3 regions of the Cerasibacillus sp. genome follow, and region 1 is predicted to be linked to each of the others. Evidence: a T-box and tRNA genes for the amino acid it is inferred to sense, from the RefSeq annotation. Region 1 holds a T-box; the other regions hold tRNA genes.
What was found. A T-box is a leader RNA that pairs with one kind of tRNA and senses whether it is charged. The one in region 1 lies ahead of argS (arginine--tRNA ligase), so its partner is inferred to be a tRNA-Arg.
Positions count from the first base shown of each region.

Region 2: it encodes a tRNA-Arg, which carries the amino acid that the T-box ahead of argS (arginine--tRNA ligase) is inferred to sense. The anticodon was not compared.
Region 3: it encodes a tRNA-Arg, which carries the amino acid that the T-box ahead of argS (arginine--tRNA ligase) is inferred to sense. The anticodon was not compared.

Region 1 covers NZ_DATBTY010000054.1:21,000-26,885, reverse strand. Annotated here, with positions in the region: gene VIG73_RS09280 (ABC transporter ATP-binding protein) at 1-333, shown strand, start outside; gene VIG73_RS09275 (ABC transporter permease) at 321-1,094, shown strand; gene VIG73_RS09270 (spore coat protein) at 1,179-1,613, shown strand; gene VIG73_RS09265 (DUF1273 domain-containing protein) at 1,694-2,248, shown strand; gene VIG73_RS09260 (hypothetical protein) at 2,336-2,620, opposite strand; gene VIG73_RS09255 (DUF1992 domain-containing protein) at 2,728-3,090, shown strand; T-box leader at 3,140-3,333, shown strand; gene argS (arginine--tRNA ligase) at 3,385-5,076, shown strand; gene VIG73_RS09245 (GNAT family N-acetyltransferase) at 5,157-5,678, shown strand; gene VIG73_RS09240 (NUDIX hydrolase) at 5,724-5,886, shown strand, end outside.
Region 2 covers NZ_DATBTY010000073.1:141,848-147,733, reverse strand. Annotated here, with positions in the region: gene gap (type I glyceraldehyde-3-phosphate dehydrogenase) at 1-346, opposite strand, end outside; gene VIG73_RS12690 (sugar-binding transcriptional regulator) at 383-1,411, opposite strand; gene VIG73_RS12685 (glutaredoxin family protein) at 1,545-1,781, opposite strand; gene VIG73_RS12680 (diaminopimelate dehydrogenase) at 1,800-2,789, opposite strand; gene dpsA (dipicolinate synthase subunit DpsA) at 2,928-3,806, shown strand; tRNA gene VIG73_RS12670 (tRNA-Arg) at 3,847-3,920, opposite strand; gene clpP (ATP-dependent Clp endopeptidase proteolytic subunit ClpP) at 4,122-4,709, shown strand; gene VIG73_RS12660 (HPr family phosphocarrier protein) at 5,274-5,528, opposite strand; gene whiA (DNA-binding protein WhiA) at 5,652-5,886, opposite strand, start outside.
Region 3 covers NZ_DATBTY010000003.1:164,880-170,765, forward strand. Annotated here, with positions in the region: gene serS (serine--tRNA ligase) at 1-972, shown strand, start outside; tRNA gene VIG73_RS00960 (tRNA-Ser) at 1,132-1,224, shown strand; gene VIG73_RS00965 (deoxynucleoside kinase) at 1,294-1,965, opposite strand; gene VIG73_RS00970 (deoxynucleoside kinase) at 1,989-2,624, opposite strand; tRNA gene VIG73_RS00975 (tRNA-Arg) at 2,779-2,850, shown strand; gene hmpA (NO-inducible flavohemoprotein) at 3,201-4,385, opposite strand; gene VIG73_RS00985 (hypothetical protein) at 4,381-4,518, shown strand; gene tadA (tRNA adenosine(34) deaminase TadA) at 4,557-5,024, shown strand; RNA gene ffs (signal recognition particle sRNA large type) at 5,086-5,350, shown strand; gene VIG73_RS01000 (hypothetical protein) at 5,399-5,611, opposite strand; gene dnaX (DNA polymerase III subunit gamma/tau) at 5,798-5,886, shown strand, end outside.

The DNA.
Region 1 (5,886 bases):
ATTATTAACCAAGGAAAAGTAGTCACAGATGACTCAATCGAAAACTTGCTCCGTCTATTTGAAGTGCGAGCTTACACGGTTACATTAGGAGAACATTTAACTAGAAAACAAGTTACATTACTTCAGGAACGTTTTCCACAAGTAACATATACAGAAGATGTCATCCAATCGTCCATTGCGATTGATTTTTATCAAAGTGAAGCGATCTATGATTTATTCGATATTCTTAAATTAGAAAACACACCGGTCGAAACAATTGACCGCGATACAATCAATTTTGAGCAAGTCTTTATGAAAATTGTTAATGGTGGTGAGAAAGTATGCGCTGGCTAAATCTATTTAAAGCAAATCTAAGAAAAGAGTATATTGAAATAAAACGTTATTTACCAAATACACTGGCCATGATCTTTACGTTCTATTTTATTTTTGTCGGATTATTTGCAGGTATACAGTTTATCGGTGACCCTAACAGTGCGGATACAAATACACAGTATTTAATTGTGAATTATGTGTTTTGGTTCTTAGGCATGATGGTGATTCAGTCTGTTGGTTGGCAAATAACAAATGAGGCAATGCGTGGAACATTGGAACAATTATACATGTCACCAATGGGTGTATGGCGTATTTTAGCAACAAGATTAACGTCGACCGTTATTTTAGATTTAGCACTTCTTGTCGTATTACTATTTCTAACGATGTTAACAACTGGACAATGGCTACACATAAACGTGGTGGCGATAGCACCTATCTTAATATTAACGATTATGGGTATGATGGGCATCGGATTTATGATTGCCGGTTTATCGATTATCTGGAAACAAGTGAGTGCTTTTTTACAAATTTTACAGTTTATTATCGCAGCATTAACATTCATCTCAATCAAGCAAGCTCCATTTCTTGTTTACTTTCCATTTGTAAAAGGAATTGACCTCGTTAGACAGGTGATGATTAGTGGAGCCACATTTAGTGATATAACGATGATGGATTATTCAATTCTTATCATTAACGCAGTCGTTTATTTCGTGTTAGGTGTATTTGTTTATCTAGGTTGTGAACGCTTTGCAATGAAAAAAGGGTTATTAGCTCATTATTAAATCGAAAAATAGGTTACTGTCTTATACAATCCCTACACATCTGTCATAGAGTAATAGTGACATATCACAAGAAAGGGGATTTATATGGGCCGATTTAATCGTAGACCATGTCGTCGTGGATGTCCGAATCAAGTCGTATATCCGACAAAACATGACACAGTTCACAACTGTTTTGAATGTGAAGTAGAGCATATTCATCCATCCCATACAACAATAATGAATCATCATCTAGTAAAGAATAAACATATTTACCCTCATTCAACATCTGTTCAAAACACGTATGATAGTGTAAATATGTATGGTGGTTCCTTTGAGGTGCCAAGTCCAGGGCCGGGTACTGTAGCAGGGGCTATGTCACCAGGAGGACCAGGAGCTGTAGCAGGAGGAATGTATCCAGGGTCAGGTCCAGGGGCTGTAGGAGGCGCAATGTATCCAGGGTCAGGACCGGGTATGGGACAAATGGGTGTGATGGGTGCAGGTTATGGCCATTGTTCTTCACATTGCAAAAAAAGAAGGTAGATTAAAAAACTGGCTTGAAGGCCAGTTTTTTATTTTTTTAAAGAGAGATAGTATAATAGGGGGAGATGGAGGTATTATTGATGAAAGTCTTAGCTGTAACAGGTTATAAGCCAATGGAAATGAACATTTTTAAACACGATGATGAGCGGATTGAATTTATAAAATATGCACTAAAAAAACGGCTCATTCAATATATAGAAGAAGGCCTAGAATGGGTTCTTATTTCTGGACAGATGGGTGTTGAAATCTGGACGGGTGAAGTTCTACTCGACTTAAAAGAAACATATCCGATTCAATTAGCTGTCATCCCTCCATTCGAAAATATGGATCAGCGTTGGCCTGAACCGCAGCAGTTCGCCTATCAAGAATTGCTTATACAGGCTGACTTCTATAAACCACTATATCAAGGTGAGTATAAAGGGCCATACCAATTCCGCGCCATGAATCAGTGGCTCATTGAAAAAAGTGATGGCTGTCTTTTTCTAGTGGATGAAGATTTTCCCGGAAGTAATCGCTTTTTATTAGATGCAGCAAAATCAAAAGCTAATTATCCGATACTTACTTTAACACCAACTGATTTAGATGATGCTGTCTTAGAATGGCAAATGAGTGACCCGAGATATTGGGATTCGTAAATGGAATGGGAAGTCGGTGCTAATCTAATCATGTGCGGGTAGTGGATATGAGGTCGCATTGACGATTCAACGACCTCACCCTGTGTATCATTTTTTTGACAAATAGTGCTTTTTTAAGCTGGACATATTATCTGCAATAGCTGAAATAATAAATGTGGCTGCTGAACTAGCAAAGATTGCAAAGGCATAGATGTCTAGACCGGATAAATCAATTTTCATAAATATAGAAAGACCAATTAATATGACTCCTAAAGCGACCCCAGCTAAAGGAATAAAAAAATGTAGGTTTGAGTTTCTTTTTTTGAAAAATATATTTATACTTAATAATACAATGAATAAAACCAATGTGACTAAAAAGAATTTTAACATCATCATATTAACTCCTTACGATGAAATTTCTTTCATCATATCATAGTTCAACATCTTATGCGACATCATTAAAAGTACCGGTCTAATGAGGCCAAAAAAGGTGGGATAAAGTGTCAAAAAAGGAATATGAAATTGATGAGAAATTACAGTATCGCGATCATCTAACCGATATCATTAAGCAGGCAGAAGCTGATGGGCAATTCGATGATTTACCCGGAAAAGGCAAACCATTAAACTTAGGTCAACCAGCGACAAATCCATATGAGGCACAACTTCATAAGACGATGAAAGATAATCATATCTTACCTCGATGGATTGAATTAGGTCAGGACATTGATCAATTAAAAGAGAAAATGAAGACAATGGATAACCGGAAAGAAAAACGAAAACTCTTGAAAACAATCAATAAAAAAATTAAAGAATATAATTATATGTGTCCACCATCATTGCAAAGAATGCGTATTGAGGGATAAAAACTTTGACGGACCGTCCATATATCGTTATAATAATTAAAATTTTATAATTGATTCGCTGAGGAAGAGAGTAGTGATGCCCATAGTATAAAGCGAGGTAGGGATGGTGTGAGCCTACTAACTATCCATCATGAAACGCACTTCTGAGAAGCTTAATAAAGCCGGTTTATTTCCGTTATCTAATCTTAAAGTTGGTTCAACTGAACAATGAGAGTGGTACCGCGGGAATTTCTCGTCTCTAATTCATATTAGGGGCGTTTTTTTTTATGGGAAAATTGATTTGGAGGGATTCATATGGATATGAAAAAAATATATGCACAGTCGTTGTATAAGGAATTAGGTGCTTTTTTATCACTATCAGAACTCGAAAAATTAATCGAAACACCAACGTATGAAACACAAGGCGACCTTGCTTTTCCGTGTTTTGTTTTGGCAAAGCAATTTAGAAAGTCACCTGCTCTTATCGCAAGTGAATTGAGCGCAACAATTAACCATTCGTTGATAGAAAAGGTCAAGGCAGATGGACCTTATCTCAACGTATTCTTTAACAAAAAAGCTGTTAGTGAACAAGTGTTGAAGCATATTTTAACAGACCAACAACAATACGGTTCGACACATATTGGAAAAGGTAAAACAATGACGATTGATTTTTCATCACCAAATATCGCCAAACCATTTTCAATGGGGCACTTACGCTCAACTGTTATCGGTCAAACTCTAAGTTTAATCGCTGAAAAATGTGGTTTTGATGTCGTGAAAATTAACCATATAGGTGATTGGGGGACACAGTTTGGAAAGTTAATAGTTGCTTATAAAAAGTGGGGAGATAAAGCTCGTGTTAGAGCACAACCAATTATGGAGCTCTTCGAATTATATGTCCGTTTTCATCAAGAAGCAGAACGACATCCGGAACTCGAACAAGAAGCTCGAGACGCGTTTAAACAATTAGAAGACGGTGATGAAGCATCTTTACAGTTATGGACATGGTTCCGTGATGCATCATTACAAGAGTTTAAGCGGATTTATGATTTATTAGGGGTGAGTTTTGATTCCTATCACGGTGAAGCGTTTTATAACGATAAGATGGCAGACACCATTCAAGAATTAGAAAATAAAAACTTACTCACCGAGTCAGACGGAGCTGAAGTTGTTGAATTAACAAATGAGGAGTTGCCACCATGTCTAATCAAAAAATCAGACGGTGCCACCCTATATGCGACAAGAGATTTGACTGCAGCGCGTTATCGAAAAGAGACGTACGATTTTGATAAAATGGTTTATGTTGTTGGGCATGAACAACGCTTGCATTTTCAACAAGTATTCGCCGTGCTAGACAAAATGGGCTACGATTGGGCTCGGGATATGGTACATGTTCCATTTGGCTTTATCTTAAAAGATGGCAGGAAAATGTCCACCCGAAAAGGAAAAGTCGTCCTCTTAGAAGACGTACTGAAAGAAGCGATACAATTAGCGAAGAAAAATATTGAAACGAAAAATCCTAATTTAGCAAATAAAGACGATGTAGCACATGCAGTTGGAGTTGGGGCGGTTATTTTCCATGACTTAAAACATGAACGCAATCATAATATTGAATTCGATTTAGAAGATATGCTCACCTTTGAAGGTTCGACAGGGCCATATGTCCAATATACACATGCACGTGCTTGCTCTATCTTAAGAAAAGCGGGAAGAGGAAAAGCTGCAGAATCATTTTCTGGTTTAACCGATTCCTACAGTTTTACCGTTATTAAAAAGATGCTCGATTTTCCTCATGCTGTGACACGTGCTTTAAAAGATTATGAAGCATCACATATTGCGAAACTATTACTTGAACTTGCGCGCGCATTTAATCAATATTATAGTCAAGTGAAAATATTACAAAATGATTCAGAAATGAATGCTCGGCTGGCACTCGTTCAATCAGTGACAATCGTGTTGAGTGAAGGGTTGCGTTTATTAGGAATGAAAGCACCACAAGAAATGTAAAATGACCCGTTCAATTGTTAGAATATATGTTATAATCTCACTAAAACATAGGAATTTTTAGATAATTAGGGGGTGGAGAAATGAAGTATAGACAAGCGGTCTATAAAGACATTCCACAGCTCGCTAAAGTACATGTAGACAGTTGGCGAACAACGTACGACGGGATTGTGCCACAATCGTTCCTATATGAAACACTTACGTATGATTCGCTAGAAAAAAGATGGGAAATGATATTAGCTCATCATCAAGCGATTGTAGCAGAAAATGAAGAAGGATCTGTGATTGGCTTTGCATCAGGTGGCATCGAACGAAGTGGAAAATATGATTATGAAGGCGAATTGTATGCTATCTATTTGCTTAAGACATATCAAGGGAAAGGCATCGGTAAGAAGCTCGTACAGATGATAGCTGAACAATTATTTAGAGAACAGATGCATTCAATGCTCGTTTGGGTATTAAAAGATAATGACTCAAAGTATTTCTATGAATCGCTCGGTGGAAAATATGTTGATACGGAAATCATTAATATTGGTGGTAAAAAGCTAACTGAAATTGCCTATGGTTGGGATTCTATACAACCGTTGTTACCTGTTAAAGAATGAGATAGCACATGTTATGTGGAAAAACAATATAAAGGGGATCTGCCAATGAAGACATGGTTTGGTGCTGCAGCCGTATGTATCAATGAAAATTTTGAAATTTTAATGGTTAAACAAGGGCTACCTGATGAAGAGAAAAAATGGACCATACCAAGTGGCGGGAAGGAACCGGATGAAACATTTGCATCATGTTGTTTAAGAGAACTATATG
Region 2 (5,886 bases), on a different contig from region 1:
TCTTTGCTCCTGCATCAATATGTTTCTGTGCTGATTCGCGATCTCTAAATCGGCCTGTCGCCTCAATAACAATATCGACGCCAAGTTCTCCCCAAGGTAGGTTCGCTGGATTTCTTTCAGCCATGACTTTAATTTCTTTGCCACCAACAACGATGTTTGATTCATGAACAGCAATCTCTTCTTCCATTTTCCCATGAACTGAGTCATACTTCAATAAGTGTGCAAGCATTTTCGCATCGGTCAAATCATTAACAGCTACAACTTCCACCTTCTCGCTTTTTAATGATTCACGAAACACTAATCGTCCAATTCTACCAAAACCGTTGATTCCAATTTTTACTGTCATTTGCCTTCCTCCTCATTTTATCTATCGTTTTATATATTAAAGGGAAGCTTCCCTTAATATCCCAATAGCTGCGCCTTCATCTGTAATTAATGTATTGCTATAGCTTGTTTTGAAATAGGATGAAATAGCTTTAGCCTTAGACATCCCACCGGCAACAGCAATAACATGTTTTTTTGTAGCTAAATGTTTTAAATCTATCCCTGTTGAAAGAACTTGATGTACGATTTCGCCATCAGCATTAAAGTAATAACCAAAAGCTTCACTAATAGCGTGCTGTTTAGTTAACTTATCAATGACAGGCTGTGGTGTATCACGCCTTTTAGCCATTGTGATTGCATCACCTAGTCCATGCAGAACAATCTGCGCTTCTTTAATATGTTCTAACACATCGTGAATCGACGGCTCTTGGCGCATCGTTTTAAATGATGCTTCACTTAACAAATCAGGCATAAAAAGCATGCGATATGCGCTATTTGTTTTTCGAGCCATTTTTGCAACAATGGTATTCGCCTGGTACTCTACATTCTCACCAAAACCGCCACGTGCTGGGACAAAGAGGTAATTATTTTTTTCCACTGTTTCTTCCATTTGATTAGCTACAGCGGCAATCGTTGAACCACCTGTAACAGCAATTGTCGCATCTGTTGTCATGATTGTATCTAAATAAGTCGCACAGGCTCTTCCTATCTCCAGCTTAGCCCTTTCCTCTTCATCACTATTGCCTGGTACAATGATGACTCTTTCAAGTCCTAACTGTTTCTTAACCTTTTCTTCTAATTCATTTAAGCCAGCTAATTCTTTAATAAATGGGACGAGCTGGTCTAGAATGAGTTTTCCCTCTGAAGTTAAAAACATGCCTTTACTCGTTATTTGCAAAATACGTTGTTCTTGTAACAATTCAATTTCACTACGAATCGTGCGTTCAGTTAAGTCCATAACATCTGCTAACGAGCGTCTCCCGATTGGCTGGAGCAAATTAACATGTCTCATGATGTCATAACGTTGTTGCATATCTTCCAGCATATTCGGGTATATTCTTTTTAATAAGTCGAGTAAAACATTCATGTCATTAACTCCTCATAGGTGGTCATTTTTTATCCCATATGGGTCAGAATTGTCCCGCATGTGTCAAAAAAATAGGAAAATCATTCTTCCTATTTTTAGTATAACATAATTTAAAGAATCTATCCTAACGATATTATGCCTTATTGAGGACTTCTTCTAAATAATGAAGGTTTAAATCCTTCCCAAATATTATATGGTCGCCTACCTCAACAACAGGAATTTCTAGTTGATATTTACTTAACCATTGATCATTCATTTCGATATTTCTCTTTTCAATCGTAAAGTCATGTTCCATTTGTAGGATTTGCAACAATTGTTCCGTCTCATCACAGAGCGGACAGTTCTCTCTCATGTAAAAATAAATCGTCATCTGTTTTTCTACTCCGTCTTATAGTAACTCTTTCATAATTTGCGATGCTGTTTTATTAGTCATCATAGAAAATGGTACATCAAACGGTGTTTTAGCACCTGTTTCGCCTTTTTTATGTAACCGATAAGCAGCACGAGCATAAGCGACTAATACACTAGCAGTGAATTCTGGATTACTCTCTAATGTTAAGGCGAATTCCATTGTCTGTTGGTGATCTGCACTTGTTTTTCCGGAGCGAATGACAAAGCCCCCATGTTTCATTTTTTGATGCTCATTAAAGAATGTCGCCTCATCAATAAAATGAACCGTCGTATCATATGGTGCGAAATAATCTGGCATTGTTTTGATTTCTTTTTCAATCCGCTCATAATCTATTTTATCAGCAACAACATAACAGACACGTTTATGGCGTTCCGCTGCAGACAATTTCTCACCTTTTCCACGTCTAGCATCAGCTAAAACGGACTCAATAGGAACCGTATATTGAACCGCATGTTTGACTCCTTCAATGCGCCGGACAGCTTCTGAATGTCCTTGACTGAGTCCTTCTCCCCAAAATGTGTGCGTGCCACCGTTTGGAATAACGATTTCCCCTAATAAGCGGTTAAGTGAAAACAAACCTGGATCCCAACCAGTTGAAATAACGGCTGTATTTCCTCCCTGTAGAGCTGCTTCATTCACTCGTTCAAAATGCTCAGGAATTTTTGCGTGGTTATCATAGCTGTCTACAATTGAAAAGTGTTTCGCTACTTCTGGACTCATCGTCGGTAAATCACTCGCTGAACCACCACATAAAACCATCACATCAATTTTTTCCTGAAAAGATTCTATATCATGATATGGATAAACCGAAACACCTTCTGTAGCCGTTTCAATCGTTGCTGGATTTCTTCTTGTGAAAATCCCAACTAATTCCATATCAGGGTTATTCTGAATTGCTAATTCTGCTCCACGTCCCAAGTTACCATATCCAATAATTCCGATGCGTATCTTTTCATTTTGCTTCATTTTATGCCACTCCTTTATTGTTACAATTATAGTCGTTTTAGACATATTCAGCAAAAAATATACTATATATGAAGCAACAAATAGATTGATTTGTTATCGTAAACATATACTTGAAAAATACGAGAGGAGCTGATTCAATTGACAACTTTTGTACACCGTGTATTAGTTATTGGTGGAGATGCTCGTTACAAAGAAGTCGTTCAGTCACTTGCTGAAGCAGATTTTCAAGTCATTGTTGCTGGTTGGGAGCAATATGCTTTTTCCTTACACAATGTGCTTCATGACACATTAGCGAACATTGATTTTTCTAAAATTGATTCTATGATCTTACCTGTTTCTGGGGTGAATGATCAAGGGGCAGTCGAACTATGTCCATACGCTGATACAAAGCTTGTTTTAACAGAGAAAATATTAAGTAAAACGAAAGAGACATGTGTCATTTATACGGGTGTGGCGAATGCGTATTTAAAACAAATAGTGGTGAATTCGGGTAGATCATTAGTCACTTTATTTGACCGTGATGATCTTGCCATATTAAACTCTATACCTACTGCTGAAGGAACTTTACATATCGCGATGGAGCACACCGATGAAACAATTCATGATTCACATGTTCTTGTACTAGGCTTCGGTCGTGTCGGCATGTCTGTTGCAAGATTATTTGCTGCTGTTGGTGCACATGTTACTGTTTGTGTCAGGCAGTCGAAAGACAGGGCACGGTTAAAGGAAATGGGAATGAGAGGCATTTATTTTGATAAGCTTCATGAAGTCATTCACCAGTTTCAAATTGTTATCAATACCGTCCCTTATCTCGTTCTTGATGAAATGGCAATTGTAAAGATGTGTTCGGATTCATTAATCATTGATCTTGCTTCTAATCCAGGGGGAACAGATTTCTCAAAAGCGAGTGAACGAGAGATTAAAGCCATTCATGCACTTGGGATTCCCGGAAAAGTAGCCGCTAAAACCGCTGGGAAAATCATTGCGGATGTGTTGATTGATTTGATGAAGGAATAAAAAAATGGCAAGGAAACTTCCCTCCTCGCCATTTTTTAAGCGCGCCCGAGAGGACTCGAACCCCCGACTCACGGTACCGGAAACCGTTGCTCTATCCAGCTGAGCTACGGGCGCATATTAATGACACAAGTTTCATTATATCGTCTTTTATATTTTATGACAAGCCCTTTTAGGATAAATTGTTTATTTCACGGGATAATCGGTTAATATGGATGATATATGTTAAACATAATCTTTATTGTTTGACCTTCATTGACCTTTAGTTTATGATAAAATTAGATTTCATATTATTGTCATTTAAGGAGGAAATTGAAAATGCATTTAATTCCTACAGTTGTTGAACAAACTAACCGTGGAGAACGTGCCTATGATATTTATTCACGTTTATTAAAAGACAGAATCATTATGCTCGGAAGTGCCATTGATGATAATGTAGCCAACTCAATTGTTGCCCAGCTCCTATTTTTAGAAGCAGAAGATCCAGGTAAAGATATTTCTCTATATATCAACTCACCAGGTGGATCAATTACAGCTGGAATGGCCATTTATGATACCATGCAATTTATTAAATCAGACGTTTCAACGATTTGTATCGGTATGGCTGCATCTATGGGTGCCTTTTTACTCGCAGCTGGTGAAAAAGGTAAACGCTATGCATTACCGAATAGTGAAATTATGATCCATCAACCATTAGGTGGAACACAAGGTCAGGCGGCAGACATTGAAATTCACGCAAAACGTATTTTACAAATGCGTGATAAAATGAACCAAATTCTTTCTGAAAGAACTGGTCAGCCGATTGAAATAATTGAGCGCGATACAGATCGTGACAATTTCATGACAGCACCTGCTGCCGTTGATTACGGATTAATTGACAGTATTCTCGAGCGTAAAGAAAAATAATAGAGAATAAATAACGTGCTTTCCGATTTGGTTATTGGGAAGCACTTTTTTATTATGTTGTATATCTCCTTGAATGAACAATAGTTTTGTCAAAAAGTAATATTTGTAGGCCTTGTCCTACTCTACTCATCATTATAATGGAGATTTTCCAATTTATATGACGTAGAAAGGATAAAACTTTACTCTGCATGTTATTATACGATCTTGGGAGTATTATACGGTGTGGAACGGTTTACTCCACATTACTTCCATCTTTTGACGATGTTCGTACGGAGTGTAGCGGTCTACCCCGTATTACTTTCATCTTTTGACGATGTTCGTACGGAGTGCTGCAGTCTACTCCGCATTTCATTCACCACTTTGTAAAGATCGTACGGAGTGGAGGGATCTGGGATCTACTCTCTACACCCAATGGGAGATTTCGCTACTTAAATCACACCTTTAATTCAGTTCTTCTACAATGAAAAAACCGGCTAAGAAATATATTCTCTACCGGTTTTAATTTAGGCCCTTCATTCCCCAACGGCCCTATTAATGTTTGTTATTCATTTCACAAGTATAGATTTAAGATTTAGAGACAAAGGTAATCAAATGATTTAATGCCATTTCTTCGTCTGGTCCGTCTGCTATTAATGTTACTGTTTCACCTTTAGTAATAGCTAGGCTCATTAATCCCATAATACTTTTAGCGTTAATTTTCTTACCGTCTTTTTCTAGGAAAATATGAGATGAATAGCGATTTGCCTCTTGTACAAACTGTGCTGCAGGACGCGCCTGTAAGCCCGTATCTAATTCTATTGTGACTGTTTTTTCAACCAATGATATCATCCTCTCCAATCTTAGGAAACGCTCTCAAAAAAATGATAAGTAAACACGACTATAAATACTTGTTATTATACCATGTTCCTTTTAAAACGTTAACTATTATCTATCTTATTGCTCTTAAATTTTTCCGTCGCGTATTTTATCCGCAATTTCATCTATTCTCTTCATCCGATGATTAACACCTGATTTAGATATTTTTCCACTTGGAATTAATTCGCCTAATTCTTTTAGTGATACTTCTTCATTATCCATCCTTGCAATAGCTACTTCGCGAAGTCTATCTGGTAAGGCGTCTAACCCGATGGTACGCTCAATCAGCTTAATGTTTTCCATTTGTCTAAACGCGGCACCG
Region 3 (5,886 bases), on a different contig from region 1:
TTATCTATCCCAAATATACCTCATGAAAGTGTGCCAATCGGTGAGGATGAAGAAGATAATGTAGAAGTCCGTCGCTGGGGGGAAATTCCTAAATTCCCATTTGAAATTAAACCACATTGGGATTTAGGGACAGACCTTGGCATTTTAGATTTCGAGCGTGCAGCAAAAGTGGCAGGTAGTCGCTTCGTTTTCTATAAAGGGTTAGGTGCTAGATTAGAACGAGCACTTTGGAATTTTATGATGGATTACCATGCTGAACATCATGGCTATGAAGAAATGTTACCACCTTATTTAGTTAATCGTAACAGTATGACAGGAACAGGACAGCTTCCAAAATTTAGTGAAGATGCCTTTCATATTGAAGAATGGGATTATTATTTAATTCCGACAGCAGAAGTTCCTGTTACAAATTATCATAGCCAAGAAATTCTAAAAGAAGCGGACTTACCACAGAAATATGTTGCTTATAGTGGCTGTTTCCGTTCTGAAGCAGGTTCTGCTGGTCGTGATACTCGAGGATTAATTCGCCAACATCAATTTAATAAAGTCGAACTCGTTCAGTTTGTGAAACCAGAAGATTCATATGACGCTTTAGAACAACTAACAGGGCATGCGGAGAAAATATTGCAATTATTAAAGCTTCCATACCGTGTGATGAGTATGTGTACAGGTGACTTAGGTTTTACCGCTGCAAAAAAATATGATATTGAAGTATGGGTACCAAATCAGAACACCTATCGCGAAATCTCTTCTTGCTCTAACTTTGAGGATTTTCAAGCTCGGCGTGCAAGTATTCGTTTCCGTCGCGGTGCGAAAGGGAAACCAGAATTTGTTCATACATTAAATGGTTCTGGTCTTGCGATTGGTCGAACAATTGTCGCGATTTTAGAGAACTATCAACAAGAAGACGGTTCTGTTATCGTGCCAGAAGTCTTACGTCCTTATATGGGTGGTTTGGAAGTAATTAAATAATGTATAGATGGACTGTCCGAAATTGAATGGCAATCCCACTATTTCGGATAGTCCCTTAATTACTCGACATAAGTATAAATGTTAATTTAAAGTAAAGTTTTTTTTATTTTTATATTGACATCTCATAAGAATTCGTGTATATTTAATAATGTTGATTATGGAGGTATACCCAAGTCTGGCTGAAGGGGTCGGTCTTGAAAACCGAAAGGGGTGTCAAAGCCCGCGGGGGTTCGAATCCCTCTACCTCCTCCATTTAATTTATTAGCGCATAAAATTTTGGAGATATAAAAAAATCGCTACATCAGGGTGTAGCGATTTTTTTTATTTTTTTTTCCATTTTCTTGCTTGGTTGATGGAATGGCTAATCTTCTCGATGATTGGTTCAATCGATTGTTTATCATGAACCAAGTCGTAATCATTGATATCAATTCGTAAAATGGGACAAGAATTAAAACTGTTAATCCAATCATCATATCGTCGATGCATTTCTTTCCAATATGAAGTTGGGGTACTTTTTTCCATATCGCGACCACGTTTTTCGATTCTTTCTAATATATCTTTTAATGATCCTTCTAAATATATGAGTAAATCTGGATGTGGGAAATATGGTGTCATGACCATGGCTTCAAATAAACTCTTGTATGTTTCGTAGTCTTCTGGTGACATCGTTCCTTTTTCATAATGCATTTTTGCAAAAATACCTGTATCCTCATAGATAGAACGATCTTGCACAAAACCCCCACCATATTCAAACATTCTTTTTTGTTCTTTAAAACGCTCTGCTAGAAAATAAATTTGTAAATGAAAACTCCAACGTTTAAAATCTTTATAAAATCTCTCTAAATATGGGTTATTATCCACTTTTTCAAATGAAGTTTTAAAATTAAGAGCTTGTGATAAGGCTTTGGTCATTGTTGACTTTCCAACCCCTACCGTTCCAGCGATGGTAATGATACTGTCATTTGGGATATTATATTTTTCCCGTAAATTCATCTTGATGTCCTCCTGTATAAAAATTAATGCGAGTAAGCTATTAATTTTTCATCAACTTGTTTAATGATTGCTTCTAAATCTTCTTTTCGATTTACAAAATCCATTTCATCACCATTCACTCGAATGATAGGGATATGTGGATTCTTTTGTCCAAACTGCTTCATAAACACGTCATAATCTTGAGAAAGCTGTTCAAGATAGTCGGGTTGGATATTTTTTTCAATTTCTCTCCCGCGGCATTCGATACGGTCCAAAAGTGTATCTAGACTAGCATGAAGATAAATTATCATGTTCGGTAGAGGTATATCCTCTGTGATAATCTGATAAATTTGTTTATATTTATTTAATTTATCTCCTTGTAATGTTCTTTGGGCGAAAATCATATTTTTTCCGATATGGTAATCAGCAATGACTGGTTTCTGTTTTTTTAAATAGTCGTTTTCCACATCTTCTAATTGTTTAAAACGATTGCATAAAAAGAACATCTCCGTCTGAAAACTCCATTCTCTGATATCATCGTAAAATTTCCCAAGAAACGGATTTTCATCGACGATTTCTTTTAAAAGATGGAAACCGTAATGGGAACTCAGTCTTTCTGCTAAAGATGTTTTTCCCACCCCAATGGGTCCTTCTATGGCTATAAAAGGGACATCTTTCATTAGCAATCCCTCCTTGTTCAAGCTACCTATAATTTATTATTCTAGCATAGAGTATAGGCTTGTACCATGTAAAATGAACGGGCTTTTAGTCCTTAATTAACGAAAAAAATGTAGTTCACCGAATGGCAATTCTAGTGTATAATATTATTTGTTTGTCTCTGTAGCTCAGTGGATAGAGCAGTAGCCTCCTAAGCTATGTGCACAGGTTCGACTCCTGTCAGGGACGTTAGTGTGTCATTAAAAAAAGAGATGGGACAAAAATAATATGCTCAACTCAAAGACGAACATTGTACTATTTTAGCGTAGGAAATATACGTAGCCTCCTGGTCGGCTAGGTACGGTCACGTCCTGTGGCATACACCGACACTAGGACGTCCTGTGCGTTGGAGGCTCACCAGCCGCTAAGCGGCAAAGAAGACACTCCGAAGGCGAACAAAGTGAGCCTAAGGAGATGTCGCACTTGTACCCGGAGTGGTGAAAGCGAAGTATATTTCCGAAGCGATGAATATGCACTACGTTCGGATTTTCTTTGATAGAGCATCTATTTGTCTCAGACTCTTTTTAAGTTTGATTGATTTAAGCTGTCATATCTTTTGCAGATCCGAAGAATTCGAAATGGCAATCTGCTTCAGATACATGAAATTGTCTTAAATGACGGTACATTGCTTCCATAAACCCTTCAGGCCCACAGAAATAAAAGGCAGCATCATTTGTTGGTAAGATAGGCGTTAACCAATCGTAATCAATATAACCGACGTTATCACAGTGATCCGCTTTCTCCGGCTCACTATAAACTGTAAAATTAGATACTTGTTTAAGTTCTTTAACAATGTCTTGAACGCGTTCTTTCATCGCGTGTACCTTCTCATTTCTTGCCGCATGGATAAAGAGCACTTCGCGGTTTGGTTGTTCTTTAATAACAGTTTCTAACATACTCATCATCGGTGTTAACCCAACTCCACCACTTAATAAAATAAGAGGTCTTGTGTCATCGATGTCAAGAATAAAATCACCTGCTGGCGCACTGACCGGAATAATACTTCCTTCATGAACATATTCATGTAAATAGTTAGACACAATACCACGTGGACTATTATCTGTCGCATCTTCACGTTTAACGCTAATGCGATATACCCCTTCTCCAGTCGCACATGAAATCGTATATTGGCGTAAATGTGTATATGATTGTCCATCAATCTCCGCTTTAATTGTTAAATACTGACCTGGTTTATGGTTAGGAAATGGATTTCCATCAGCAGGTTCTAAATAGAATGATGTAATAACATCACTTTCAACTATCTTTTTCGTTACTTTGAAATCGCGGTAGTCTGCCCATCCACCTGGTTTATCTTCAACTTGTTGGTACATTCCTTTTTCAACTGAGATAAATACATTGGCTATTTCATTATAAGCTTTTTCCCAAGCCTCAATCACTTCAGGTGTTGCTACTTCCCCTAGCACATCTTTCATTCCTAATAATAAATGTTTTCCAACAATTGGATAATGCTCAGGTTTAATATTTAAGCTTCTGTGTTTATGAGCAATCGGCATGACATGTGGTAAAATATCTTCAAGACGATCGATGTGAAGAGCTGCGGCATAGACAGTATTGGCAAGTGCACGTGATTGATCGCCCTTACGTTGGTTTGTTTGATTGAATATATTTTTTAATTCGGGATGGTTTTTGAACATTAATTGGTAGAAGCGAGCCGTAATTTCAGTACCATGTTTTTGTAATACGGGAACAGTCGCTTTAATGATATCTGCTTGTAAATTAAAACATGTTTTAAATAAAGCATTAGGAGCATTTCATAAAGTTCTTGATCAATATACATTAAACGATTTAATAGTAAATGAACCAGAACTACTTGCCTTAATGGGATTTGACGATTAATTCTACAAGTTAATAAAAAATAAATGATGGTGGTAAATATGACAGATGAACAATATATGTCTTTAGCGATAGAAGAAGCGAAGAAAGCAGAACAAATGAATGAAGTGCCTATTGGAGCAGTGATTGTTTATAACGGGGAAGTAATTGGTAAGGGCTATAATGTACGTGAGTCAACGCAAAGAACATTATCACATGCAGAACTTATAGCGATTCAAGAGGCGAATAAGAAGTTAGGGAGTTGGCGCTTAGAGGACTGTACTTTATATGTCACATTAGAACCATGTCCGATGTGCGCTGGGGCCATTGTCCAGTCACGCATAAATCGCGTTGTTTATGGGGCAACAGATCCGAAAGCAGGTTGTGCCGGGACATTAATGAATCTTTTAGAGGAAGAACGTTTTAATCATCAAGTTGATGTCACACATGGTGTACTAGAAGAGGAATGTCGTATGCTTTTAACAAGTTTTTTCCGACATTTACGTCAAGCTAAGAAGAAACTTAAGTAAATTTATCCAAATAAATAAATCCCATTGCATTTTATAAGAAAAAAAAGTATAATGAGTATTACCGTGCTAAGTGGGGAGCTAGCGGCACCCTGTACTCGCAATCCGCTATAGCGAGACTGAATTCCCAATCGAGGTGGCCGGATTTATGGTCTGCCTTAAGGAATTGGTGTTGACGCTTAGGTCCTGCGCAACAGAAACCCATGAACCCTGTCAGGTCCGGAAGGAAGCAGCAGTAAGTGGTCATTTCTGTGTGCCGTGGGGTTACCGAAGCTGAGCCATGAACTTAAGTAACGCATAGGTCCGTTCCATCGACTGCGGGTGCACGGCATACATAGATAAAACGAAACCCCTTGTACCTGTTTGGTAGTAAGGGGTTAATTTTTTCGGTTGACATACAGGTCTGTCAATTTCCGTGCTAATGTAAGAGAAACTAATACAATTCCAGGAACAACACAAAACATGAGAATAAAAAGAAAAACACCCGTAAAATGAAGAAAAGCATCATTAATTAGACCAACAATTTTATATTGAATGGCAAAGAGAATCATAAAGCTAATTAAATAAATTGTTTTAGCAATTTTATCCACTTAGACCCCTCTTTTATCATAAGTCTTCATCAATTTTTTGTAATCGCACACATTAACAATTCTAATTTCTATTATATCAAAGGAATCATCTAAAAATAGTAAAACAGAAAATCATTCGATAATAGTTCACAATCACCCAATGTTTAAGATATACTTAAGAAGAGACGATGGAAAGGAACATGTGAAATGAGTTATCAGGCATTATATCGAAAATGGCGTCCACGGACATTTGCAGATGTAGTTGGTCAATCACATATAACAAAAACATTACAAAA